DNA from 2 places in the Stenotrophomonas sp. YJH_SMC_64 genome. Region 2 is predicted to be linked to the other one. Evidence: predicted binding sites of a transcription regulator. Region 2 holds the regulator's gene; the other holds the start of a gene.
The links. Region 2 encodes FliA, which starts transcription of late flagellar genes. Its sites were predicted from a motif close to TAAAGTTTNNCNNNCNNNGGCCGATAA; they were not measured.
Positions count from the first base shown of each region.

Region 1 (4,224 bases), on a different contig from region 2:
GGCAGTGGCCAGTGTTCTGCGTCACGGGGTGCGCGATTCGGATGTGGTGGCGCGGCTGGGCGGCGATGAGTTCGCTGTGATCCTGTCCGGTTGCACGCCGCGTCGTGCAGCGCGCATTGGCGGCGAGCTGCTGCATACCCTGGCGTCGCTGTCGATTCCGTGGGACCAGGACCGGTTGCGGGTAGGGGCCAGCATCGGCATCGCGCCGCTGGCCGGAGGGATGAGCGTGGACCAGGCGGTGGCCGCGGCCGATGCCCAGTGTTACCGGGCCAAGGCGATGGGCCGCAACAACGTGCAGGTGCAGGGCGAGGCCAGTGAGCTGCCGGGCGATGATTCCGAGGTCGTCGAGGGCTGATCTCAGCCTGTGAGAGGGCGGGCGCAAATACTCCGCGCACCTCCTCTCTTACAGGTGATCCCATGAATGTCTGCAACCCGATGGCGGTGCGTGCCTTCGCCCCGGCCCTGGTCGGCTGGTGCCTGGCCCTGGCGGCCGGGCTCCGGCTGGAGGAGGTGCGTGAGGACCGTCTCGCCCAGGCAATGTTGCCGGTGCTGCAGGCGAGCGTGGTGGCGCTGCTGGCCCTCACCCTGGCGTGCACGGTGGCGGCCAGCCTGGTGCTGTGGCGGCACAGGCGCCGGGATCACCGTCGCGTTGATGCCGGCACTACAGAGGCGCAGCATCCATCAGCAGGAACCGGCATGGCGCGCGCTGGAAGGCATTGATCTGCGGCACCAGCCGCTGGAAATGTTCGCTGGCGCAGTGGATGTCCAGGGCGACGCGGTCAGGCCATTGCTCGATGAAGATGAAGTGCCCGGGATCCTTCTGGTCCACGAACAGTTCATAGCCGAGGCAGAGCGGCTCGCGCTGCGTGCAGGCGACCAGTTCCCGGTACAGCGGAAGCACGGTGTCCACGGCATCGGGATGGATGAAGTCTTCGGCGATGACCTTGAGCATGCAGGCACCTCTGGATGGGGCCCTGCAGGATAGTGCCGGCGGGTGGCCGGCACCCATCCCGTCAACGCAATACTGCGTCCGCACTGACCAGCTGCACATCGTGCATCTGGTTGAGGTAGGCCTCGTAGTAGCCCTTGTGCGAGGCACCGACGATGGTCAGCATGCGGGTGCCCGGGTGCTGGCCGAGCACGTCGCGCATGTTGGCGACCATGCGCAGGTTGCGGGTTTCCCAGTAGCCCACGTAGTTGCGGCCGAAGCCTTCCGGCGAGGGTTCGACGAGCGTCGCGCCGAAATCGCTGTTGAAGGCCAGCATCGCGGCCTCGGGTGCGTTGTAGGCGCGATACATCGCGAGCAACCCATCCGGTTGAGCAAGATTGGCTTCCAGTCGTTCATCGGCCGCCCTGCGCGCTTTGGCGAAGGAATTGTCCCAGGCACCGCGTATGGCGGCAGCGTAGGCCTTCTGCTGCGATTCCGGTGTAGGCGAATCCGCAGTGTGGTCGTCGACCGCCAACAGCCGCTCCAGCCCCAGGCGCGCGGCGAGGACGCCGGCCACCAGGCCGGCCTCGTTGCGGCGTGCCATGCGCGTGTCGAGGAACTGCACCAGCTCCGGTGTCAGGCTGTCCGAGGCACGTCGCTCTTCCCTGGGCAGCCGCAGCCATTGGACGACTGCCGAGCTGCTCTCGCCCGCAGCCAGGAACACTGCGGCCAATCGGCGTCGCTGGGCAGCGGTTGGCGCCTTCGGCCAATCCGCAAGCAGGCGTTCCATCTCCACGTTGGCGCTGGGCACGTCCAGGCCGGTGGCGGCCTGCGCCGGTGCCGGATCGACGCAGTAGTCCGCTACGCTCTCGGCGTATCGGGCCGGATTGCGGCGCATGAAGTCACACTGCAGGCCGGACAGGTTCTCTACCGCGATCGCGGTGGGCCGCCAGGCTTCCAGGCGCTGCAGCAGAGGTTCCAGCATCGCCGGCATGAAGGTCTCCGGCAGGCTGGACAGGTGCGGGCTGCCCAGCACCAGCACTTCGTTCGGGCGCCCTGCGGGCGGTCCCTTCAGCTGGTCCGGGTGGAAGGCGGGTCGATAGGCGGTGTCGTTGGCCAGCGCGCTGCTGCTGCACACGGCCAGGAAGAGAAGGCTGGCAAAGCGAGGGAACATGCGATCTCCATGTCGATGAGCATCCTGCGGGACCTTCATGCTGGTCATATTCTCCTGCCGCGGAATCCCGCATTGGTCATGTAAACCTTTTTGCCTTGAGCTGCATCCTTCTGCTGAGCGATGCTGTACCCAGCGCTCAGGCAATGCAGAACATGACGTCCGACGACTGGACCATCGACAGTCCGCGGCTGCACCTCCGGCCGTTCACGCCCCGGTGTATTCCTTGGCCTGGCAGGCCTGCATCGAGCCCGTGACGCAGAACCCGAACTGGGCATCTGGATCGCAGAAATGATGCATGGGCACGGCTATGGTCGCGAAGCCGTGGCGGCGGTGTGGTCGGCCGCCTCAGGGCGCCTGCGTTGTGCTGCGTTCCGCTATCCGGTGGCCGAGCAGAACCGGTCCAGCCGTTCCCTCGCTGAGTCCCTCGGCGGACTGCCTGTAGCACGTGAGCAGGGCGTGAAGTACACGGCAATCGTCTACCGCAATGCACGGAGTTGCGACGGACGTCGCGGAATCCCGCTAAAGCGGCTGACGGCATCGCCGATACTCCCTCTGGATCCCGCTCCAGTCACCCGCCGCAGGACCCCAGGCTGCCCCCGATGGGCGGTCCGCGCAGTGTGCCGCCGCTCCCAGATGCCGATCGCACCCGCAGCAGACGTTCTTGGCAGTCGCTCGAGAGGTGCCGTTGGCACCTGTAGTCCCTGGCAACTGATGTTGCCGCCGGGCATCCCGCCCGTCGGGTCACAACCGCTTACCGGACACCGAGGATCAGACAATGCTCATTCCAGGCTTCACGGCAGGCGCGCAGGCGCCGGCCGAGCTGCACACCCGTTGGTCGCCGTGGCGTGCGCTGCTTGGCGTACTGGCGCCGCAGCAACGCACCGGCACAGAGAAGGCGATGACCGACCGCACCGAGCTGGAAGCGCAGGTGGCCGCGCTGCATCGCGTGCAGGCCGTCATCGAGTTCGCGCTCGACGGCACCATCCTGCAGGCCAATGACAATTTCCTGCAGGCGATGGGCTACCGGCTGGAGGAGATCCAGGGCAAGCATCATTCCCTGTTCGTCGACCCCGAGCTGGCGCGCAGCGCCGAATACCGCGACTTCTGGGCGCGCTTGGGGCGCGGCGAATACGACGCCGGACAGTACCGCCGCTTCGGTAAGGGCCAGCGCGAGATCTGGATCCAGGCCTCGTACAACCCGGTACTGGACCGCCAGGGGCGGCCGTACAAGGTGGTCAAGTTCGCGACCGACATCACCGCGCAGAAGCTGCAGGCGGCCGACTCGGCGGGGCAACTGGCCGCGATCACCAAGTCGCAGGCGGTGATCGAGTTCAGCATGGATGGCCGCATCCTGTCGGCCAATGACAATTTCCTGGCCGCCACCGGCTACAGCCTGGACGAAGTGCGCGGGCAGCACCATTCGTTGTTTGTCGAGCCCGAGCATCGCAGCAGCATCGAATATCGCCAGTTCTGGGAGAAACTGGGGCGCGGCGAATATGACGCCGGCCAGTATCGGCGTCTTGGCAAAGGCGGGCGTGAGATCTGGATCCAGGCGTCCTACAACCCGATCCTGGACCTCAATGGCAAGCCGTTCAAGGTCGTCAAGTACGCCACCGACATCACCGCGCAGGTGCATGAAAACCAGGCCATGCAGCGCGCGGTGGCGCAGACCCGCGAGGTGGTGGCCGCGGCCAAGCAGGGCGATCTGACCCAGCGCGTGGCCACCGCCGACAAGAATGGCTCGATCGCCGAACTGTGCGAAGGCGTGAATTCGCTGGTCGAGGCGATGGCCGCGATCATCGGCCAGATCAAGTTCGCCGCGGACACCATCGCAGTCGGCGCGACTGAAATCGCACAGGGCAACAGCGACCTCTCGCAGCGCACCGAGCAGCAGGCGGCTTCGCTCGAGGAAACTGCGGTGTCGATGAAGGGCCTGGCCGAGACCGTGCAGCGCACCGCCACCAACGCGCGCCAGGCGAGCCAGCTGGCCGGTGGAGCCGCCGATGTCGCTGCGCGCGGCGGCAATGTGGTGCATGAGGTGGTCGAAACGATGGCGGTGATCAATGCCTCGTCGCGGCGCATCGTCGACATCATCGGGGTGATCGACGGCATCGCCTTCCAG
Region 1 is NZ_JCAFUN010000004.1:114,918-119,141, forward strand. It holds gene AC5P9L_RS05315 (PAS domain S-box protein) at 1-355, shown strand, start outside; gene AC5P9L_RS05320 (hypothetical protein) at 418-720, shown strand; gene AC5P9L_RS05325 (putative quinol monooxygenase) at 662-952, opposite strand; gene AC5P9L_RS05330 (DUF5694 domain-containing protein) at 1,014-2,102, opposite strand; partial or broken gene AC5P9L_RS05335 (GNAT family N-acetyltransferase) at 2,376-2,471, shown strand; gene AC5P9L_RS05340 (methyl-accepting chemotaxis protein) at 2,878-4,224, shown strand, end outside.
Region 1: AC5P9L_RS05340 (methyl-accepting chemotaxis protein) is a predicted target of FliA. The motif match lies at 2,623-2,649, and genes of this name have one in related genera.

Region 2 (4,224 bases):
GCAGTGGCTTGATGACCACTTCCTCGCGCCCGCGCACCTGGTCCACGACCAGGCCGAAGCGCGCTTCCCCGGCCTGCAGCACCACGATGGTCAGCAGGGTTGACGCGGCCGGCGTCACATCCAGCCACTGGCGCAGGTCGACCAGCGGCAGGGTGTGCGAGCGGCGATCAAGCACGGCGCGGCCATCGAACCAGCCCAGCGAGGTGCGCGGCGCGTGCAGCACTTCCATCACGCGTGCCAGCGGTAGCGCGTAGACGTCCTCGCCGGCCTGCACCAGCAGGGTCGGCAGGATCGCGAGGGTGAGCGGCACGCGGATCAGGAAGCGGCTGCCACGACCCAGTTCCGACTGGATCTGGATCTGGCCGCTCAGTTCGCGGATGCGCGACTGCACCACGTCCATGCCGACGCCACGGCCGGAGATGTCGGTGACCTGCTGCTTGGTCGAGAAGCCCGGCAGGAACACCAGGTGCAGGCACTCCTCGCTGCTCAGGCGGGCAGCGGCTTCCGGATCGATCAGGCCTTTCTCACGCGCCTTCGCGCGCAGCTTCTCCGGGTCGATGCCGGCGCCATCGTCCTGCACCTCGATGCTGACGTAGTCGCCTTCCTGCTGCGCTGAGAGGCGTACATGGCCCATCCGGGGCTTGCCTTGTGCTTCGCGCAGGTCGGGCATTTCCACGCCATGGTCGATGGCGTTGCGGACCAGGTGCACCAGCGGATCGGCCAGTGCTTCGACCAGGTTGCGGTCGAGTTCGGTCTCGGCGCCGACCAGCTCCAGGTCCACTTCCTTCTTCAGCGAGCGGGCGACGTCGCGGGCGACCTTGGGGAAGCGCGAGAACACCTTGCCCACCGGCTGCATGCGGGTACGCATCACCGCCGACTGCAGGCGGGCAGTGGCGATGTCCAGCGTCGATACGGCGCGGTCCAGCTCCTCGTCGCGCAGGCGTGCACGCAGGGTCTTCAGGCGGTTGCGGGAAAGCACCAGTTCGCCGATCAGGTTGACGATCGCATCCAGGCGCTTGGTGTCCACGCGCACGGTGTGCTCGGCCTCGGCCATCGGCTTGGCCGCCGGCTTGGCGACGGGCGCCGGTACGGGCGCCGGGCGCGTTGCAGCGGCAGGTGCTGCCGCGACGGTGGCAGCAGGCTTCGCGCCTGGCGCAGCGCCGCCGTGCAGCTGGTCCAGCAGCGCTTCGAACTCGTCTTCGCTGATCAGGCCGTCGTCGGCCTTCCTGGCCGGCGCGACCGCGGTCGGTGCGTTGCCGCCATGCAGCTGGTCGAGCAGGGCCTCGAATTCGTCGTCGGTGATCAGGTCGCTGCCAGCTGCCGCAGGGGCGGCCGCAGCGACCGGCGCGGCAGTGCCACCGTTCATGTCGAACTGCGCGATCAGGTCCGGCGGCGCATAGCCTGGCTCGGTGCCGGAGGACACGGCGTCCAGCATCGACTGCAGGTAGTCCAGCGATTGCTGGGCGGCGTCGAAGTGGTGGGCCTGCAGCACCGCCTGCCCGGCACGCGCGATGCCCAGGGCCTCTTCAGCGGCGTGGCACAGCTCGACCATCGCAGTGACGCCAAGGAAGCCGGCACCGCCCTTGAGCGTGTGGTATCCACGGAACACCGCGTTGAGCTGCTCGGTGTCCTGCGGTGCCTGCTCCAGCGACACCAGCTGTTCGCCCAGGCGATCCAGGATTTCCTGTGCCTCGATGATGAAATCGGCAGTGATGTCGTCGGATACCGCGCTCATGCTTACAGCCCCAGATCCGACAACAGGTCGTCGGCGTCGTTCTGCGAGACCGCGTGGCGGTCCAGTCCCTTCAGTGCCGGCCCGGCCAGTTCCGGGTCGGTGCGATGCTGTTCCGGCGGCAGGCCGAGTGCGCCGAAGCCCTCGTGCACGCGGCGGACGATGCCGACCACGCGACGGATGATCTGCCCGGTCAGGTCCTGGTAGCTCTGGGTCAGGGCGATCTCGGTCAGGTTGTGGCGGATGCGCTCGAGCTGCGCGTCCTGGCCAGGCTGCAGGCCTTCAGCGCGCAGCTGTTCGGTCAGGCTGCGGCATTCCTCGGCCAGGTCCAGGGTGCGGTGCGTGGCCTGTTCGGTCATGGCCACCACGTGGTCCAGGCGTGCGCAGGCGTCGTCCAGCTCACCGGCCTCGCTGGGCACGGTCGGCAGCTCACCCAGTGCCTGCCCCAGCTCGCGGGCCAGCCGCGAGAGGCCGCTCATCATCGGCTGCGTACGCAGCGCGACCAGTCCGTCGATGCGCTGCCGCCAGGCGGCCTCGTCACCGGACTCGAGTGCGTCCAGGGCTTCCTGCAGGCGCAGGGAGAGGGCGCTCTTGTCGACCGTGGTATCCATCAGGCGCTGGCCGCCAGGCGTTCGAAGATCTTGCCGAGCTTCTCTTCCAGCGTCTGCGCAGTGAACGGCTTGATGATGTAGCCGTTCACGCCGTTCTGGGCGGCTTCGATGATCTGTTCGCGCTTGGCTTCGGCGGTGACCATCAGCACTGGCAGTGTCTTCAGCTTGGCATCGGCACGGATCGCCTTCAGCAGCTCGATGCCGGTCATCACCGGCATGTTCCAGTCGGTGACCACGAAATCGAACGGCTGGCTCTGCAGCAGCGACAGCGCGGCATGCCCGTCCTCGGCTTCGGCGGTATTGGTGAAGCCCAGATCGCCCAGCAGGTTCTTGACGATCCGACGCATGGTCGAGAAGTCATCGACGATCAGGATGCGCATGTTCTTGTTCAAAGCAGAGTTCCTTTGTTGTTCATTCCGGGCGGCCGGGGGCAGCCGCCTCGGGCATGTTCATTCTTCCAGGCCGGCGTCCGCCGCCTCGAAAATCTTGAGCCGGCCACGCAGGCGCAGCACCGCCTGGCCGTGGATCTGGCAGACCCGCGACTCGCTCACGCCGAGCACCGCGCCGATCTCCTTCAGGTTCAGTTCCTGCTCGTAGTAGAGCGAGAGCACCAGCTGTTCGCGCTCGGGCAGGTGGCCGATGGCCTTGCCCAGCTCGCGGCCGAACTCACCACGCTCCAGCACCTGCTGCGGGGTCGGGCCGCCCTGGGCGACGGTGTCCAGCTCGCCCTGGTCCTCGATGCGCGACTCCAGGCTCAGCACCTGGCCACGTGCGGCGTCTTCCATCAACCGCAGGTATTCGGGCAGCGGCATCTCCATCGCGGCGGCCACTTCGGTGGCGCTGGCGGCGCGGCCGCTGCTCTGTTCCAGGCGGCGGATGGTGGCGGCGGCATCGCGTGCACGGCGGTGCACGGAGCGCGGCACCCAGTCGCCACGGCGGATCTCGTCGATCATCGAACCGCGGATGCGGATCGAGGCATAGGTCTCGAACGAGGCGCCCTGGTCGGCGTCGTAGCTGCGCGACGCTTCTATCAGGCCCATCATGCCGGCCTGGATCAGGTCGTCCACTTCAACGCTGGCCGGCAACCGCGCGGCCAGGTGGTGGGCGATGCGCCGCACCAGGTCCGAATGCTGGGCGATGACCTCGTTGGCCGCCGAGCGCTGGACTTCCCTGTACTGGGCTGCGCCTTTCATGCGGCCACCCCGCGCTGCTTGAGGATGCGCTCGAGGAAGAACTCGACGCCGCCACGCGGTTCGGTCGGCGCCTGCCAGCGTGCGGTGCGACGCGCGATCTCGGTGATCGCCAGCGCGGCCGGGCTGGACGGGTAGGCCTTCACCACCGGCTGCTGGCGCTGCACCGACAGGCGCAGCCAGTCGTCCTGCGGCACGCAGCCCAGGTAGTTCAGCGAGACATCGGCGAGGAACTTCTCGCAGACGCGGGTCAGCTTTTCGTACAGCACGCGGCCCTCGTTGGGGTCGCGCACCATGTTGGCCACTACCTGGATGCGGTCCACGCCGCGTTCGCGCGACAGCACCTTGATCAGCGCGTAGGCGTCGGTGATCGAGGCCGGCTCGTCACAGACCACCACCACGGTGTCCTGCGCGGCCTGGCAGAAGGTCAGCACGCCGTCGGTGATGCCTGCGGCGGTGTCCACCACCATGATGTCCAGTTCGCGTTCCAGCTCGGAGAACACGTTGACCAGGCCGACGTGCTCGGCCGGGGCCAGCTCGGCCATGTGCCGGCGGCCGGACGCGGCCGGCACCACCAGCACGCCGTTCGGGCCTTCGACGATGACGTCGTCCAGCGAGCAGCGGCCGGCGACCAGGTCGGCCAGCGTGAAGGTCGGGTTCAGCCCCAGGATCACGTCGATGTTGGCCAGGC
Region 2 is NZ_JCAFUN010000021.1:9,208-13,431, forward strand. It holds gene AC5P9L_RS19625 (chemotaxis protein CheA) at 1-1,735, opposite strand, end outside; gene AC5P9L_RS19630 (protein phosphatase CheZ) at 1,738-2,343, opposite strand; gene cheY (chemotaxis response regulator CheY) at 2,343-2,735, opposite strand; gene AC5P9L_RS19640 (RNA polymerase sigma factor FliA) at 2,793-3,536, opposite strand; gene AC5P9L_RS19645 (MinD/ParA family ATP-binding protein) at 3,533-4,224, opposite strand, start outside.